2 linked regions of the Sandaracinus amylolyticus genome follow. Each later gene encodes a partner of the first gene's protein in a complex. Links are inferred from orthologs where the notes say so. Each region holds a gene or a part of one and is shown in the gene's direction. Other genes may lie near its edges.

Evidence for each region.
Region 2: the proteins of tsaD (region 1) and tsaB are in contact, whole or in part, in a solved structure (PDB 4WQ4), measured with the Escherichia coli proteins. The link is inferred for Sandaracinus amylolyticus from one-to-one orthologs.

Annotation. Positions count from the first base shown.
Region 1 is NZ_CP011125.1:2,089,966-2,098,636, reverse strand. Bases 3,738-6,593 are described here. They hold tsaD (tRNA (adenosine(37)-N6)-threonylcarbamoyltransferase complex transferase subunit TsaD), read left to right. Parts: upstream 3,738-4,567; coding sequence 4,568-5,620; downstream 5,621-6,593. Other genes in these bases: DB32_RS08805 (AAA family ATPase), read left to right, coding at 5,670-6,593; DB32_RS08815 (hypothetical protein), read left to right, coding at 3,969-4,475; DB32_RS08820 (MopE-related protein), read right to left, coding at 3,738-3,837. Outside these bases: DB32_RS08825 (3' terminal RNA ribose 2'-O-methyltransferase Hen1), read right to left, coding at 1-725; more of DB32_RS08820, read right to left, coding at 796-3,737; more of DB32_RS08805, read left to right, coding at 6,594-6,896; DB32_RS08800 (hypothetical protein), read left to right, coding at 6,893-7,453; DB32_RS08795 (hypothetical protein), read left to right, coding at 7,745-8,242; DB32_RS08790 (hypothetical protein), read right to left, coding at 8,268-8,671.
Region 2 is NZ_CP011125.1:1,728,277-1,736,879, reverse strand. What follows is about bases 2,493-5,280. They hold tsaB (tRNA (adenosine(37)-N6)-threonylcarbamoyltransferase complex dimerization subunit type 1 TsaB), read left to right. Parts: upstream 2,493-3,422; coding sequence 3,423-4,139; downstream 4,140-5,280. Other genes in these bases: DB32_RS07275 (glycogen synthase), read right to left, coding at 4,088-5,280; DB32_RS07285 (hypothetical protein), read right to left, coding at 2,822-3,316; DB32_RS07290 (hypothetical protein), read right to left, coding at 2,493-2,825. Also shown: DB32_RS07305 (DUF4833 domain-containing protein), read right to left, coding at 199-741; lepB (signal peptidase I), read right to left, coding at 776-1,573; DB32_RS07295 (MiaE family protein), read right to left, coding at 1,570-2,154; more of DB32_RS07290, read right to left, coding at 2,208-2,492; more of DB32_RS07275, read right to left, coding at 5,281-5,623; DB32_RS48010 (hypothetical protein), read left to right, coding at 5,694-6,401; DB32_RS07265 (hypothetical protein), read right to left, coding at 6,470-6,916; DB32_RS07260 (hypothetical protein), read left to right, coding at 6,996-7,268; DB32_RS07255 (peptidylprolyl isomerase), read left to right, coding at 7,288-8,103; DB32_RS07250 (5'-nucleotidase C-terminal domain-containing protein), read left to right, coding at 8,109-8,603. UniProt on the Escherichia coli protein: Required for the formation of a threonylcarbamoyl group on adenosine at position 37 (t(6)A37) in tRNAs that read codons beginning with adenine.

The DNA of each region.
Region 1 (8,671 bases):
TCGAGCAGCGGCTCGAGCCGCTCGAGCGCCGCGCGCACCAGCGAGCGCTGATGACGCAGATAACGACGCGTCACGAGCTCGCGCTCGGGGTGCGCCTCGAGCCAACCCTCGCCGTGCCGCAGCAGCTTGTCGATCTCCGCGGCGTCGACCCAGTAGTGTTTGTCGTCGTCGAGCACCGGCAGGAGCACGTAGAGGTGCGCGAGCAACGACGCGACCGTCTGCGTGCCGCGCAGCGCGAGCCGCAGCGCGCGCCCCTCCCCCCACTCCGGGTGCAGCTCGTCGAGCGCGATGCGCTCGATCTCCACGGTCCATCCGAGCGGCTCGAACAAGCGCCGCGCGAGCGACTCACCGCCGCGCGCCGCGACCACCGACACGGTCGCCTCGAGCGCGATCGCGCGCTCCGCGAGCTCCTGCCGCTCCTTGCTGCGCCCACCGAGCGCGGTCCCGAACGCGCGCGAGATCGCGACCGACACGAACGACGACGCGACGTAGGGCCGATCGCTCACGTACGCCGCGAGCGGCTCGCCCTCGCGATCACGCACCAGACCGATCGGGTCGACGTCGAGCAAGAGCGCTGCGGTGCAGCGTGACTCGCTCGCCTCGGGATAGAGCACGTGCGCGACGCCGAACGAGAGATCGACCGAGGTCACGCGCTCCGGATGTTTGTGCAGCAGGTACCCGAGGTCGGTCGCGGGGACGTGCGTGGTGGTGATCGTGACGAGCATGATGGCGCGCAGCGTCGCACGGCGCGGCGCTCGCGCGCACGCTCGCTGCGCGCCGTGCTCCGATCCGTGCTCAGCAGGCCTCGTCGCCGCTGTACTCGAGCTGGTAGTTGGTGCACTCCCAGCGCGGCGCCCCGACTCCGTCGACGCGGAGATAGAACGTGTGGCTGTTGTTGGTGCTCCCGACGCAGCCCGCGCTCGGCCCGTGGAACGTGACCTGGCCCGTCGTGCCGCCGTTGACGGTGATGCAGTTCCCGTAGGTCCCGGTGGCGCTGCTCGCGTAGCAGAGCCGGTACGAGCCGGCGCCCGCCGGAACGCTGAAGCGCACGGTGAGCGTGCTGTGCTCGTTGTCGAAGCACGTGGTGACGCAGTCCGAGCCGCCGTCTTCGTTCACGCGGACGCTGAAGTAGTCGACGTCGCCGTCGTAGTAGAGCTGCGAGACCGCGCTGCTGGAGCGGCTGCCGCTCGCGCCGTCGGTGGTGATCGTCGTGAGCGCGCTCGCCTGGCCGCCGCTGTTGTTCGGCTCGTGCGCGCGCACCGAGCTCGCGGTGATGTTGTCGTCGGCGACGCCGTTGCAGTCGTCGTCGAGGTCGTTGCACACCTCCGCCGCGGGCGCGCCGGGCGTGCAGACGTTGTCGGCGCCGCCCACGCAGATCGGGACGCCGGTGCGGCGACACTGGCCGACGCCGCAGCTCGTGGTGCCCGCGTCGACGTTGTCGCAGACCGGCGGGGTCGTCGCCGCGCACGAGCCGCTGCGCGGGTTCTGACAGTTGTCGTCACAGGTCTGGCGCGAGTCGCCGGCCGGCTGCAGCGGACAGACCTGGGCCGGCGTCTGGCACGCGCGCGAGCCGTCGCAGCTCACGGCGGCCCCGCCGGCCGGCGAGCGCTCGCGGCAGACGTCGCTCGTCCATCCCGCGAAGTAGCTCGAGCAGTCGAAGCCGCCGCACTCGCTCGCAGGATCCTGGCCCGCGGGCACCGGCGCGCAGGTGCCGACGCTGCCCGGCACGTTGCACGCCTCGCACAGCCCGGTGCACGCGCTGCTGCAGCAGACGCCGTCGACACAGCTCAGGCCCGACTGGCACTGGCTCGAGACCGCGCACGAGTCGCCGGGATTGCCCTGCGACTGGCACGTGTGCATCGCGTTGCAGAACGCGCCGGGATCGCACTCGGTGTCGGCGAGGCACTCCACGTCGCAGAGCGAGCCCTGGTCCGAGGTCTGGTCGCTCGCCGACGTGCAGCGCACCGACGGGAAGAGCCCGCAGGAGCTCGACTCGAGGCCCGCGCATCCGCTGTCGTCGGGCACCGGATCGCCGATCTGGCAGCTCGACGCGGCGTTGCACACCGCGTCGCGGCGCGTGCCCTGGCAGCTGCCGGGCGTGCTGCACTGCGACGCCTGCCGGTAGCTCGCCGGACAGTCGCTCGCCTGGGCGCAGCAGTCGCCGCTGCCGCAGCAGAACCCGTTGCTGCAGTAGCCGCTCGAGCAGTCGCTCGCCTCGTCGCACGCGGTGCCCGCGGGCTGATCGGCGACGCACGCGCCGCCGTCGCAGTGCGCGCTCTCGTCGCACTCGGTGTCCCCGGTGCAGCCGCTCGCGCAGACCGGCGCGCTCTGCTCGTACGCGCCGGTGCAGCGCACCGTCGGATACAGCCCGCACGCGTCGGCGACGACGCCGGTCGTGCACGCGCTGTCGTCGGCGACGTCGACCTGGGTGCCGCACTGACTGTTCAGGCAGACCGCGGCGTCGCGCGTGCCCTGGCAGGCCCGCTGGTCGTCGCACGTCGGCGCGGTCCCGTACCTCGCCGGGCACTCGCTCGCGAAGCGGCAGCAGTCGCCGGTCGCGCAGCAGAACCCGTTCTGGCAGTGGCCGCTCGCGCAGTCGCTCGCCTCGTCGCAGGCCTCGCCGTCGGGCAGGTCGGGGAAGCAGAAGCCCGAGCCGCCCACCGCGTCGCAGTGCGCGACGTCGTCGCACGCCGCGTCGTTGGCGCAGCTCGTCGGGCACGCGGGGTCGGGCTGATCCGCGGCGCCGGTGCACACGACGTCGCGGTAGAGCCCGCACGCGTCGGCGACGACGCTCGACGTGCACGCGCTGTCGTCGGGCGTGCCGGTGATCGTCTCGCACTCGAACGTCGTCGGGTTGCACGACACCATCCCGCGCGTGCCCTGGCACTCGTCGGGGTCGCCGCAGACCGTGCCCACGCCGGGATAGCCGGGACAGTGCGCGTCGGCGGCGCAGCACACGTGCCCCGCGCCGCAGCAGAACCCGTTCTCGCAGTTGCTCGACGCGCAGTCGCTGTCCTCGTCGCACGCCGTGCCGTTCGCGTAGTCCTCCTCGCAGCCGGTCCCGTCGCAGTGCGCGGCCGGGATGCAGCGCGTGTCGTCCTCGGGGCCACCCTCCGGCGCGCACGCGGTCGCGCAGAAGTCACCGCGGTCCTCGCCCCCGTCGCACGTGTAGAGACCGCACGCGACGGCCGCGGGATTGACGCACGCGCCGTCGGTGCACGCCGCCTCGCCGCGCTCCTCGTAGGTCCCGCTGCCGACCGCGTCGCAGCGCTGGACCGGGCAGTCCGTGAACTGCTCGTCGACGTGGGTGTCGCAGTCCTGGTCCGCGCTGTCGCAGAGCTCGGCCGCCTCGGGATGACGCGCGATGTCGTCGTCGTCGCAGTCGAGGCCGAGGCAGCTCCCGCCGATGCCGTAGCCGTCGGCGTCCTCGTCGATGCAGCACGCCGAGCCGACCGGCAGACACACCTCGGCGAAGTCGAGCGGCGCGTACGCAGCGCACTCGAAGCCGCGCGGGCAGTCGTTGAACTCGGGGACGCAGAGGCGCAGGCACACGCGCTCGCCGCCGCTCAGCGGGCCGCAGCGCGCGACCGAGCCGCACTGCGCGTCGACGACGCACTCACCGCACAGCGGCACCAGGTCGACCGGGCCGCCGTCGGTCCCGGCGTCGGCGAGCGGACCTCCGGCGTCCGGCGGCGGCATGCCCCCTCCGTCGAATTGCCGAGCCGCGTCGCCTGCCGGGCCGCCGTCGCGTCCGCGGTCCATGCCGCCATCGGCGCAACCGCCCACCGCCGCGCCACACGCCAGCACGAGCACCACCAAGCCGAAGCGCGTCCGCATCGTGACTCCTCGATCTCTCGGCCTCGCGATGCGAAGCCCAGGAGAGACGCCCGCAATGAAAGTTGCGGCGACAATCACACGCGAGCGGCGCTCGGCGCAATCCCGGGCCGCCGCTGCTATACCGTCTCGCGTTGCGCGCCCTCGCTCCGCTGCTGTCTCTCGTCGCGCTGTGTGCGTGCGACGACCTCTCGCGCTTCCGCACCGACGGCGAGAGCCTCTATCGCGGCGACGTCGTCGGCGACGAGGGCGAGTCGTTCCTGCGGCGCGGCTTCGCGCCGGGCACCTCGCTCGACCTCGAGTTCGACCCCACGACGCCCGACGTGCCGCAGCCCGGCACGCTCACCTCGAGCCCCGATCCCACGAGCGGCGAGCGCGTGTTCGACGCGACGCCGCTGCGCTCGATCGCGCCGCTCCAGCACGACCTGCTCAGCGAGTACGACTTCCCGGGCGGCGGGCGCGTGCGCAACTACCTCTACGTCGTGCGCCCCGAGTCCGGCCCGCTCGCGGGGCGCGACGCGATGGTGTTCGTCTCGCTGCTCGACGACGGCGGCGTCGAGGTGCGCGTCATCGCCGGCGCGGGCGACGAGGCGAGCGGCGATCACTTCGGGCTCTTCCGCATGACGCGAGTGGATCGGTGACGAGCGCGGTCGCGTGGAGGATCGCTCGAGGTCCGTCGTCTGGCCTCGAGCGATCCTCCATGCGACCGCGCGGAGGCACCCAGGAGTAAGAGATGCGAGTGTTGGGCATCGAGTCGTCGTGCGACGAGACCGCGGCGGCGATCGTGGAGGACGGCGGTCGCGTGATCGCCGACGTGGTCGCGAGCCAGGTCGCGGTGCACGCGCCCTACGGCGGCGTGGTGCCCGAGCTCGCGTCGCGCGCGCACCTCGCGAACGTCGCGCCGGTGATCGCGAAGGCGCTCGAGGCAGTGCCCGGTGGGCTCGACGCGATCGACGGCATCGCGGTCACGCGCGGGCCCGGGTTGCTCGGCGCGCTGCTCGTCGGCATGAGCGCGGGCAAGGCGATGGCCTGGTCGCGCAACCTGCCGATCGTCTACGTCGATCACCTCGTCGCGCACTTGCTCGCGGTCTACCTGCAGCGCGACCTGCAGCCCGGCCAAGAGGTCGCGACGCCCGAGATGCCTTTCGTCGCGCTGCTCGCGAGCGGCGGGCACACCGCGATCTACGAGGTGCGCGCGCACGACGACGTCGAGCTGATCGGACAGACGCGCGACGACGCGGCGGGCGAGGCGTTCGACAAGGCGGCGAAGCTGCTCGGGCTCGGCTATCCGGGCGGCCCGGTCATCGATCGGCTCGCGAAGCTGGGTGATCGATCGAAGGTCGAGCTGCCGCTGCCGATGCCGAGCACGAAGCGCCTCGACTTCTCGTTCTCGGGGCTCAAGACCGCGATCGCGCGGCACGTCGAGAAGCACGGCGCGCCGAAGGACGAGCGCGAGCTCGCCGACGTGTGCGCGGCGTTCCAGCACGCGGTGGTCGAGGTGCTCGCGCGCAAGAGCGTCGCGGCGTGCAAGCAGCGCCGCATCCCGCGGCTCGTGCTCGCGGGCGGCGTCGCGGCGAACGCGGGGCTGCGGGCGCGCACGACCCAGCTCGCGACGAGCGTCGGCGTGAAGGTGTTCGTGCCGCCGATCGCGAGCTGCACCGACAACGCGGCGATGATCGCGTACGCGGGCTATCTGCGCCTGGCGCGCGGCGAGCGCGACGCGCTCGACGTGACCGCGTACTCGAAGAGCCCCGACCTGCGGCGCGGGAAGATCCTGGAGCGCTGACGCGGTCGGGATCTGGAGCCCGCTCGGTCATACGCGCACACTCATCGCGATGCTGACCACGCTGGCGCTTGAGGGCTGGAAGAGCTTCGGCGCGCTCGTCGAGCTCCCGCTCGCACGGACCACGCTGCTCGTCGGGCCCAACGCGTCCGGCAAGAGCAACGTGCTCGACGCGATCCGTTTTCTCCAGGGGATTGCGCTCGACCTTCCGCTCACCGACGTCCTCCGCGGCAGCTGGGACGGCGGCCGCCAGGTGTGGCCTGGCATCCGCGGCGCGGAGGTCGAAGCAGCCCACGTCGGAGCCGGGCGTTTCACGCTCGGCACCGCGTGGTCCGATGCGTCGAGCAAGATCGAGCACGGGGTGTGCGTGCAGACGCGACCGGAGGTCGCGCTCGCGGAGGAAGCTCTCTTCGATGGCGATGGGCGCGTGCGCTACTGGTTCGACACGCACGCGAAGACGCTCGGCGAGCGCAAGGGGTTGCAGGCGGGCGGCGCGATCGCGGTGGCAATTCGCGCGACCGGCGCCGGCGGACGCAACGTGAGCGCCACGTACTCCGCGAGCCGCAGCTTGCTCGGGCAGATCGAAATCACCGAGCGCGTCGATCCTCGCGTGGTCGAGAACGCGCGCGCGGTGCGCGCGCGCCTGCGCGGCATCACGCACGTCGAGATCCATCCGCAGTTGATGCGAGACCCCGCGCCGCTCCACTGGAAGCAGATGGGCGCGTCCGGCGAGCACGTCGCGGCGGTGCTGCACTCGATGAGCGACGCTCAGCGCGCCGATCTCGTCGACTGGATCTCGGAGCTGTGCGCGCCGCGCGTCGGCGCGATCGACTTCGACGTGGTCGAGTCGGTACGCGAGGTCTACTTCTTCCTCCGCGAGCAGAGCGGGGCGCGCATCTCGGCGCGCAGCCTCAGCGATGGAACGCTGCGCTTCCTCGGAATCCTCGTCGCGCTGCTCACCGCACCCGAAGGGAGTCTCATCGTCCTCGAGGAGCCCGACGTGGGCCTGCACCCGGCTCGCGTCCATTTGCTCGCGGAGATCCTCGAGAGCGTGCCGCGCGAGCGAAACATCCAGGTGCTCGCGACGACGCACTCGCCGATCCTGCTCGCGCACCTCTCCGACGAGGTACTCGCGAACGTGATCGCGTTTGATCGCGACCCGTCGACGGGCTGGTCGATCGCCAAGCGCGTCGGGACACTCCCGCATTACCCGCTGCTCCGTGACAGTGAGCAGCGCGATCACCTGATTGCCACCGGCTGGCTGGAGCGCGCGCTGTGAAGGTCTTGATCATCCCCGAGGATCAGGAGCTCGACCGCTACGTACTGAAGCCCGTCGTCGAGCGCCTGTTCGCGGAGCTCGCTCGGCCAGCGCGCATCGACGTGCTCCCCGAGCCCAGGTTGCGCGGCTCGTCACAAGCTCTCGATCCGCAGACCATCGCGGCGATCGTCCGGGACAACCCGATGACGGATCTCTTCCTCCTGATCGTCGACCGCGACTGTGATCGGGACGCTCACGTCTCGAAGCTGGCGGCGAGGGTGGCCGAGCACCCGGACAAGCTCATCGGGTGCCTCGCGGTCGAGGAAGTAGAGTGCTGGCTGCTCGCGCTCTCCGACACACTGCCCGCGAGCTGGCGCGAGATCCGCGAGCACTGCGATCCCAAGGAACGTTACGTGGAGCCCTTCTTGGCGGCCCGTGGGAGCAGCAGCCCGGGGCGTGGAAGGAAGGCCGCGATGCGCGAGCTGGCGGGGAACTGGCGTCGCCTCGTGAGCCGTTGCCCGGAGATCCAGGAGCTCTCGACGCGCATCGCGAGCTGGCTCGGCGCGCGCGAGCACTGATGTGGTCGTGCGCCGCCGAGGCGGCCGAGAGCGAGCCGGCGCGGGGTCGTGAGGCTCGGTCGGGGGCTCGCGAGGCCAGCTTCGGGGCGCGCCTGGCCGGGTCGGGGGCGCGGGTGGCTGCGCGGTGGGCACGCGAGGCCAGGATCGTGGGCGCGCGAGGCCAGGATCGTGGGCACGATTGGGGTGGATCGACCCCAATCGCGCGATCGGCGGTTTTGCTCGGAAAAACTGGCGATCTCGGGCTCGACTCGCGCGCGTGTTCGCGCGATCTTCGCGCGAGGGGGCTCGATCATGGCGACGAAGAAGAAGACCACGGCCAAGAAGACGGCGAAGAAGAGCGCGAAGGCGGCGAAGCGGACCGCGCCAGCGAAGAAGCGGACGAAGATCGTGGTGAACCCGCTCTCGAGCGAGCAGCGACGCAGCTTGCTGCGCGTGCCGGCGGGCTACTCGGACGCGGTGAGCGACACGATCGAGGCGTGGAACGACAACCGCACGGTGCTGAAGCTCGCGAACCGCACGCCCGCGCAGCTCGCGTCGATGCTGCGCAAGGCGGAGCAGGCCGCCGAGAAGGAGCGCGCGTTCCAGCAGAAGGCGGAGGAGCAGCTCCGCGCGCTCACCGACGCGCGCATGCTCGCGGAGCACGAGGTGTGGAGCACGACGCTCGCGCTCTACGGCGTGGCGAAGGCGCAGATGCGCACCGCGCCCGAGCTCGCGGGCGCGTTCGAGCACATGAGCGAGCTCTTCGCGCGCGAGTCGAAGAAGCCGAGCGAGCCCACGCCGAGCGAGTGAACGCGGACGTCGCGCAGGCGCGCCGTCAGCCGCGCGAGCGGTAGGGGCCACCCTCGCGCGTCGAGGTCTCGAGGGCGCGCGCGAGCTCGATCGCGTGATCGAGCCACGGCGCGATGTCGCGCGCCGCTTCGATCGCGATGCTGAGCACGAGCGCGCCCTCGACCGCGACGCGCCACAGGCCATCGGGCGTGGTCGCGAGCAGGTCGAGGACGGCGCGCGGCAGCGGAGCTGGGGGCGCGGAGTCGACCGCGACGAAGGGATCGTCGCGAGGGACGCCGAGCTCGGCGACGCGATCGCCGGCGGCGGCTCGGAGCGTCACCTCGACGTCCCCTGCGCGGAGGAGGGTCGCGGTCAGCGGCACGGGCAGCGCGAGCTCGACGCGCACGACGAGATCCGAGGGAACCGCGGCGGCCGGGAGCTCGATCACGA
Region 2 (8,603 bases), 360 kb from region 1 along the record:
AGCGCGCGTGCGGTCGTCTCGCGCACCTCGGTGCGCTCTCGGCAGCTACGTGGGATCACGCCGAGAGCCCACAAGAACGCAGGCGTGGACGAGAATTCGGGACGCGGCTGGAGTGCTCGCGAAGCAGCCGGCGGACGGGAGCGCCCGTCTCGGGCGCGGACGGGCGCTGGCGGCGCAGCGAGCCGTTGAGATCGGGCCTCAGGGGCGCAGCCGCTCGACGAGCGGACGACCGGTCGCGCGCTCCTCGCCGCGCAGCTCGATCTCGCGGACCTGCATCGGTCCGTCGAGGTGCACGAACACGTGATCGAGCACCGCCTCCCGACCGTCGATGTCCGCGTGCACCGCGCCCACGCAGCGGTCGCCGGCGAGCTGCACGAGCGCGAGCAGGCGTCGCTGCGGGAACGCCTGCAGGCGCAGCTCGATCCAGCTCCCGTTGGGCTCGCTGACGCGCACGGACTGGTGCGCGATGCCATAGCCGCGATGATCGAGCATCGAGAGATCGGCGAGCGGCTCCTGCCCGGGCTCGAAGCGACGCCAGTACGCGTAGATCGGCGCGCGCGACGCGGGCGAGCACTGCTCGTCGAGCCTCACGCCGTAGTCGACGCGGTTCCGGTCGTCCGACTTCGCGATGTAGAAGAGCGTCGGGAGGTCGAACGCCCCGATGCGCGGATCGGCGCGCGCCATCGACACGATCACGAGCAGCGCGAGCGCGACGAGCAGGGATGCGCGAGGAGCGGTCACGGCGATGCCTCCGCCGCTCCCATCTACGCACCGTTCACTGGATCGCGCTGAAGATCCGATCCCAGCGAATGTGGGTCTCGTTCGACCAGTAGATCGCGAGCGCGCGGCCCTTCACGCGCGAGATCGGGATCATGCCGACGCGCGGGTTGCGGCTGTCGTTGCTGCGATCGCGGTGATCACCGAGCACGAAGATGTGGCCCGGTGGCACGACGACCGGGGACATGCTCTCGGGCACGCTCAGCATCGAGTGGCTGGTGCGCCACAGCTCGCCGTTCGTGCCCTCCTCGATCCACTCGCAGTCGGTCGGATCTTCGCTGCTCTCTTCCTCGAGGCAGGGCCCGAGCACGCGGCGATGGATGGGCTCGCCGTTGCGCCACACGACGTCCTCGCGGATCTCGATGCGATCGCCGGGCACGCCGATCACGCGCTTGACGATGTCGATGTCGTCGTACGGGCTCTTCACGATCACGACGTCGCCGGGGTTCGGCATGCCCCAGCTCACGACGGCGTCGCTCGTGAACGGCAGGAACAGCCCGTAGGGGAACTTCGCCACGACGACGCGATCGCCGTTGAGCAGCGTGGGCTCCATCGAGGGCCCGTCGATCTCGAACGCCTCGAAGAGGACGATGCGGATGAAGAACGCGAGCAGCACCGCGCCGCCGATCGTCTTCATGTTCGACTTCGTGCGGCGCCAGCGCTCCTCGTCGCTCTCGCGGATGGCCGCGGCCGCCTTCGCGGTGGCCTCGGCGGTGGGGTCGCGCGGGACGCCGATCTCGCCGAGCTCGTTTCGCAGGTCCGCGGGCTTCGTCGGCTTCGTGGGGTCCTCGCTCATCCGTGCACCGTGGGCCCGAGCGGGAGCGAGGTGGCGAGGCGTGCCTCGCGCTCGGCCAGGGTGCGAAGGCGCGCGCGCGCGTCGGACTCGCCGAAGCGCTGCTCCGCGAGGCGCGCGAAGAGCCGGTAGTGCGTCGCCTCGGACGCCATGAGGTCGCGGTAGAAGAGGCGCATCGTGCCGTCGCCGAGGCCCTCCGCGAGCAGCTTGAAGCGCTCGCACGAGCGCGCCTCGATCAGCGCGGAGATGAGCAGTCGATCGAGGAGCGCGGGGACCTCGTCGGCGTCCTCGCGCGCGACCTTGCGCAGCGCGACGACGTAGCCGTCGGTCGCGGGCATGCCGAGCGTGCGGCCGCGCGCGCGGAGCTTCTCCTCGACCTCGCGGAAGTGCTCGGTCTCCTCGTGCGCGAGCGCGACGAGCGGCGCGACCATCTCGGGCATCTCGCCGCCGTGGCGACCGACCAGCGAGAGCGCGGAGTGAGCAGCCTTGAGCTCGCAGTGCGCGTGATCGGAGAGCAGGCGATCGAGGTCTCCCTCGACCGCGAGCAGCCATTCGCGGTCGGTGGGTGCGAGCAGGCCCAGCATGAGGCGCCGAACGCTATTGCGACGCCCCCTCCTGGTCAAGGAAGGCAGGAAAATCAGAGCAGCGCGAGCAGGCTCGCGACGATCGAGAACGCGAAGCAGCTGAGGCCCAGCACTAGGAAGAGTCCGATCGCCTTCAGGATCAAGATGCTGCGCAGGTGGCCGAACGCGCTCACGAGCTGGTGCAGCGCGTCCGCGGTGCGCTCGTCGCGATGACGTCGCACCACGCGCCCGAAGTGCCACCCCGCGAGCAGGCTCCACAGCCCGATCGCCCCCGAGATCACGGCGAGCGCGGCGCTCGGCACGCTGCCGCGGCCCTGCGCCCACTGCGCGGCGAACACGCCGCAGATCGCGAGCGTCGCGAGGCCCGTCACGCCGAGCCAGCCCGCGAGCGAGCGCACCATGCGCGCCTCGGACTTCGCGAACGGCACCGGCTCGGCCCGCGGCACGGCAGGCGCGGGGATGGGCTCGGGCTCCGCGATCGGCGCGGGCGTCGGCGCCGGCGTCTTGGGGACCGAGGGGTCCGACTCGCGGATCGCGATCTCGCTCGAGTCGGGCGCGGGCGGCGGCTCGGAGAGCACGAGCTCGAGGCGACGCGGCGCGGGCGCAGGCGTGGGCTCGCGCGCGCTCTCTTCGCGCCGACGCCCGCGCACCTCCGGCGGCTCGCCGGTCACGCCCATCCCGGGATCGCCCAGGCGAGCAACGCCGCGAGCGCGAGCAACGTGAACAAGGCCTCGATGCGGTAGTAGCCGCGGATGCGCCGCAGCGCGTTCTCGAGGTGGTGGCGATCGAGCTCGTCGCCGTGCACCACGCGCTCGAGATCCTCGGCGCCGTCGATCAACATCACGCCGCCCCAGAGCAGCAGCGCGCCGAGCAGCGACACGGCGAGGCCGACGCCGAGCAGCATCTCGAGCGTGACCTCGCCGAGCGTGATCAGCGGCGGCGTCGCGTCGGCGGGCTGCGTCGCGCTCGGGGTCGCGAGGGCCTCGGTGGTGCCGTACGCGATGGCGATCCCCATCACCGTGAGCATCAGCGCGCCGCCCGCGAGCACCTGGAACCGGCCGAGCAGGCCCATCCAGCGCGACATGCCCTCGACGATGCGCGCGTCGCGCGGATCGAAGGGAATGCGCGAGAGCGCTCGCTCCTGAACGGACTCGCGTTCCACGGGGTCGGACATGGTACCGCGTCACGGGCTCCGACGAGCCCCGATGAGCGTGGATTCAGTGATACCGGAACCGGGCCCGCGTGGTATGAGGCGCGCTGCCTCGCGTATGCGGACGCTCGCGATCGACACTTCGGGCGACCTCGGCGTCGTCGCGATCACCGACGGCGGAGAGGTGCGCGTCGAGATGCACACGCGCGTCCGCTCGCGGCACGGCGAGACGCTGCTGCCGACGATCGAGCGCGCGCTCGCGCTCGCGGAGCTCGACGTCGCGGCGATCGATCTGCTCGCGGTCGGGCTCGGGCCGGGATCGTTCACCGGGGTGCGCATCGGGGTCTCGACGGTGAAGGGGCTCGCGCTCGCGCGCGGCACGCCGGTGGTCGGGGTGCGCACCACGCGGGTGATCGCGCGCGGGCTCTTCGGCGCGCTGCGGGTGCCGGTGATCGACGCGCACAAGGGCGAGGTGTTCGTCGCGGTCTACGAAGCCGACGCGCGCGGTGCGCTGACGACGCGCCTCGACGAGACCCACGGCCCGCCGGAGGTCGCGGCGCGCGCGATCCGCGACGCGATCGGCGACGTGCTGGCCGATTCGCGCACGCCGGTGCTCGCGGGCGGTGGGCTCGCGGTGTACGGCGATCGCGTGAGCGCGGTGCTCGGACCGCTGATCACCGCGCCGCGCGCCCTCGACGTGCCGCGCGGCGCGCTGCTCGCGCTCGAGGCCGAAGAGGCGCTCGCGGCGCGCGGGCCCGACGACCTCGCGTCGCTCGAGCCGCTCTACGTGCGCGCCTCGGACGCGGTGCTGCCCGGCTCCTCGCGCGTGCCCTGACCGCGCGCCGAGCGGTAGAGCCGCTCGTAGAGACGCGCGCTGCGATCCCACGAGTGATCGATCGTCATCACGCGGTGCTGGAGCGCGCGGAACGTCGCGGGCTGGGTGAACGCCGCGATGCCGCGCTGGATCGCCGCGAGCATCGCGTCACCGCTGTCCTCGTCCCAGAGGAAGCCGCTGCCGGAGCTGAGACGCGGATCGCAGTCGACGACCGCGTCCGCGACGCCGCCGGTGCGCCGCGCGATCGGGAGCGCGCCGTAGCGATGCGCGTGCATCGCGCGCGCGCCGCCCATGCTCTCGGTGGGCGCGGCCGCGTTCGGCCCGGCGCTGGGGCTCGGCACGATGACGAGATCGCTCGCGCCGAGCGCGCGGTGGACCATCCCCTGATCCGCGTCGTGCCGCACCGCGATGCGATCCGACCAGCGCTGCGCGAGCGCCACGAAGCGCGAGACGATCGCGGGATCGCTCCCGGGCTCGGTCACGACGACGATCTGCACGTCGTTGCGGAGCAGCTTCGTCCCGACGTCCGCGAGCACGTCGAAGCCGCTGCCCGCCGTCGCCACGCCGATCGCCGAGACGAGCGCGACGTCGCCGCGCACCGGGAGGCCGAGCTCCTTCTGCATCGCGCTCTTGCAGCGCTGCTTGCCGTACGCGCTCTTGCCCTTCTCGGTGGGCGACCCCGCGACGTCCATCGCGTCGAAGCGCGCCTCGAGCCAGGGATCGGTCGCCGCGTTCCACACCGAGACGTCGACGCCCTCGAGGATCCCGGCGAGCGCCTTGCCGCGCGCGCTCAGCGCGCCCTCGAGCCCGCCCGCGCTCTCCGTCGCCTCGCGCGCCGAGGTCGGCGACGGCGTGGTGATGCGCGACGCGGTCTGGATGCCGGCCTTGAGCGGCGAGAGCTTCCCGTAGAACTCGACGCCGTCGATGCGCCACCACTTCTCGGGCACGCCGAACGTCGCGAGCTGCGCGCGATCGTAGCGGCCGTGCGCGCCCAGGTCGTGCACCGTGAGCACCGTCGGGATCGCGGCGAGCGCGGGGTCTTCGCGCATCAGCACCGGGAGGATCGCGGTCTGCCAGCCGATGCAGTGCACGACCTCGGGCAGCGCGTCGCGGCGCTTCATCAGCTCGATCGTCGCGCGCGCGAACGCGCCCCAGCGCGCCGCGGTCTCGGGCCCGGTGTCGGTCGCGCTCGCGTTGCGCGGGAAGAGCGTCTCTTCGGCGAGGAACGCGAGATCGACGCCGCCCGAGCTGCGCCCCTCGAAGAGCGGGAGCGCGCGCTTCTGACCTTCGAGCTCGACCTCGATCTTCACGAGCCTTCGCGCGAGGTGCTTCGACGCGGGATCGATCGACGCCCACAGCGGCGAGAGCACCGTGACCTTGTGACCGAGGCCGCGCAGCGCCTTGGGCAGCGCCGCCGCGGTCTCGCCGGCGCTCGTGGCGCGGCTGTAGGGCGCGATCTCGGCGGTGACGACGAGGATGTCCATGCGGCGCCGGGCATACCACGACGACGCCCGGACCTCTACATGCGTCCCGTGAGCGATTACGCTGCGCGCCGTGGATCGTCGCGGTTGGATCGCCTTCTTGCTCGTGCTGCTCGCGATCGGCGGAGCGATCGTCGGTTGGAACGCGTGGATCGAGGCCGAGGAGCGCGCCGACGCGTCGCGACGCGAGGCGCGACGCGCCGAGCGGATGCGCGAGGCCGAGGCGCGCGTCGCGCGGCTGATCGAGGAGAGCCGCGCGCTGATGCCGGAGGTGGTCGAGGGCGTCGCGCTCGGGCTCACGATCGACGAGGTGCGCGCGGCGCGGCGGGCGATCGCGCCCGCGGGAGGCGCGAGCCGCGAGGGCCTCATCATGATGGAGGAGCGCCTCTCGAACGGCGGCCAGGCGATGTACGGCTTCGATCGCCAGGCGCAGCGGCTCGTGCAGGTGCAGGTGCTGAGCATGCTGCCGACGACGCGGGCGATCTCGCCGCACCTCACGGCGATGCGTGATACCTACGGGACGCCCACGGGCGTCTGGGACTGTCCGACCACCGGCGGCGTGCCCACGCGTCGGTTCACGTGGCGCCGCTCGTACACGACCGTCAGCGACGTCTTCCTGATCTACGGCGACCGCGCGTCGGTCACGCTCTACATCGCGACGAGCGAGCAGATCGGGCGCAGCCTGCAGATGGCGAGCTGCGTGGCGGTCCCGGCGGAGCGCATCGATCAATTCCCGGTCGCGTCGCCGGAGCAGCTGCAGCAGGTGCAGGGCGGGCGCTGACGCGATCGCGCGCGGTCGGTGCGGCGCGCTGCCCCGATGGCGGCTGCGTGCGTGACGACGCGCCCCGCTCAGGCGCTCGCGCAGATCGGCGACACGCCCTCGGAGCGCCATGCCGCGAGCAGCTGGTCGGGCTGCTCTCCCGCGACGGCCGCGGCCGCGCACGCGGCCTCCTCGACCGTTCGCGCGACCCGCGCGCGCTCGCCCCAGCCGATCGCGGTGATCGCCGCGCGAGCGAAAGCACGCGCGAGCGCACGTCCCGGCCCCGAGCCCTCGATGACGAGATAGAGCCGCTCGATCTGCGCGGCGGTCACCCGCAGCATGCTCGCGATGCACGCGCGCACGTCGGCACCGGGCGGCGCGAGCGAGCGCGGCACCGCGACGAGCACCAGCGGCGCGGACGCGCGACCGAAGCCCGAGTGCGTCTCGGCCTCGAGGCGGTCGACGTCGACCGCGGTGGGCGCGCCCATCCAGCGCACGCCGAGCACGCGCCCGGTCAGGGCGGACTTGTACGGCATCTCCTCCCGTCGCTCCTCGGCGCCGCGACGGAGCAATCGACGCGCCGACCGAGGCACGTCGGCGGCAGCGAAACGCGGCATGGACAAGCGAAGGATGGCGAAGGACATCGCGGCGCACGCCGTGCTCTGGAAGGTCGCGCGCGCGCTGCCGGTGATCGGCGTGCTCGCGTCGGCGTTCTACGTCGTGCGGCGGATCCGCGCGAAGGGCGCGCTGCGCGGGGGCGTGGACACGGCGCTCGACATGACTCCGTTCGTCGGGCGCCTGAAGGCGATCTACGAGCTCTTCGCGGGCGACGTGATCCCGCCGCGGAAGCAGACGAGCGTCACGCCCGAAGCGACCGTGATGGCGTGAGCGAGATATCCTCGCGCGCATGCGCGCGTTCCTCGCTCTCTCGTGCCTGCTCGCTCTCGCGTGCTCCTCGCCCGCCGCGGAGCCCGCACCGCCGCCGCCTGCCCCGACCGAGGCGCCGCCGCCCGCGGTGGTCGCGCCGGACACGCGCGCGACGCCCGACGAGGCGAGCGCGGCGGAGGCGTGCGCGCGCGTGATCGTCGTCGCGTGGTCGGGCGCGGCGCACGCACCGGCATCGATCACGCGCACCCAGGACGAAGCGCGTGCTCGCGCGGAGCAGCTGCGCACGCGCCTCGTCGCGGGCAGCGACGATCTCGCCACGCTCGCGCGCACCGAGAGCGACGCGGCGTCGAGCGGACCGCGCGGAGGCCTGCTCGGCACCTACACGCGCGAGGACTGGCCCGCGGCGCACGAGCCGATCCGCGATGCGGTCTGGGCGCTGCGCACCGGCGCGATCAGCGACGTGCTCGAGGCGCCCTACGGCTACGTCGTCGCGCAGCGCTGCGCGGTGGAGCACGTGCACACGCGGCACGTGCTGGTGCGCTACGCGGGCGCGCGCAACGCGGGCCCGGAGATCACGCGCACCCGCGGCGAGGCCGAAGCGAGGGCGCGCGAGCTGCTCGCGCGCGCGCAGGCGCCGGGCGCCGACTTCGCGGCGATCGCGCGCGAGGAGAGCGAGGACGCGAGCGCCGAGCGCGGCGGGGATCTCGGGGTGACCGGCCGCGGCCGCCTCGCGCAGGCGTTCGAGGATGCCGCGTACGCGCTCGACGAGAACGCGATCGCGGGGCCGATCGAGACCGAGTTCGGCTTCCACGTGATCCAGCGCCTGCCCGAGTGACCGCCATGACGCTGCGCGCGCGACTGCGGATCGTCGCGGTCAACGACGTCTACTCGCTCGACCACCTGCCGCGGCTCGTGAGCCTCGTGCGCCACCACGCGACGCACGATCCCGCGGACCGGATGCTCGTGGTCGTCGCCGGCGACTTCGTCGCGCCGAGCGTGCTCTCGAGCCTCGACTCGGGGCGCGGCATGGTCGACTGCCTGCGCCACGTGCCGATCACCCACGCGATCCTCGGCAACCACGAGGACGACATCGAGGTCGATCAGCTCCGCGCGCGCTTGCACGAGCTGCGCGCGACCGTGCTGCTGAGCAACGTGCACGGCCTCGACGAGTCGTTCCCGAAGACCGAGGTGCTCGACGTCGCGGGCGTGCGCGTCGGGCTCGTCGGCGTCACGAGCGGAGAGCCGTCGCTCTATCGACGTCCGCCCTTCGGCGGCGCGCGCGTGGACCCCGCGAACGAGACCGCGCGACGCCTCGCCGACGAGCTGCTCGCGAGC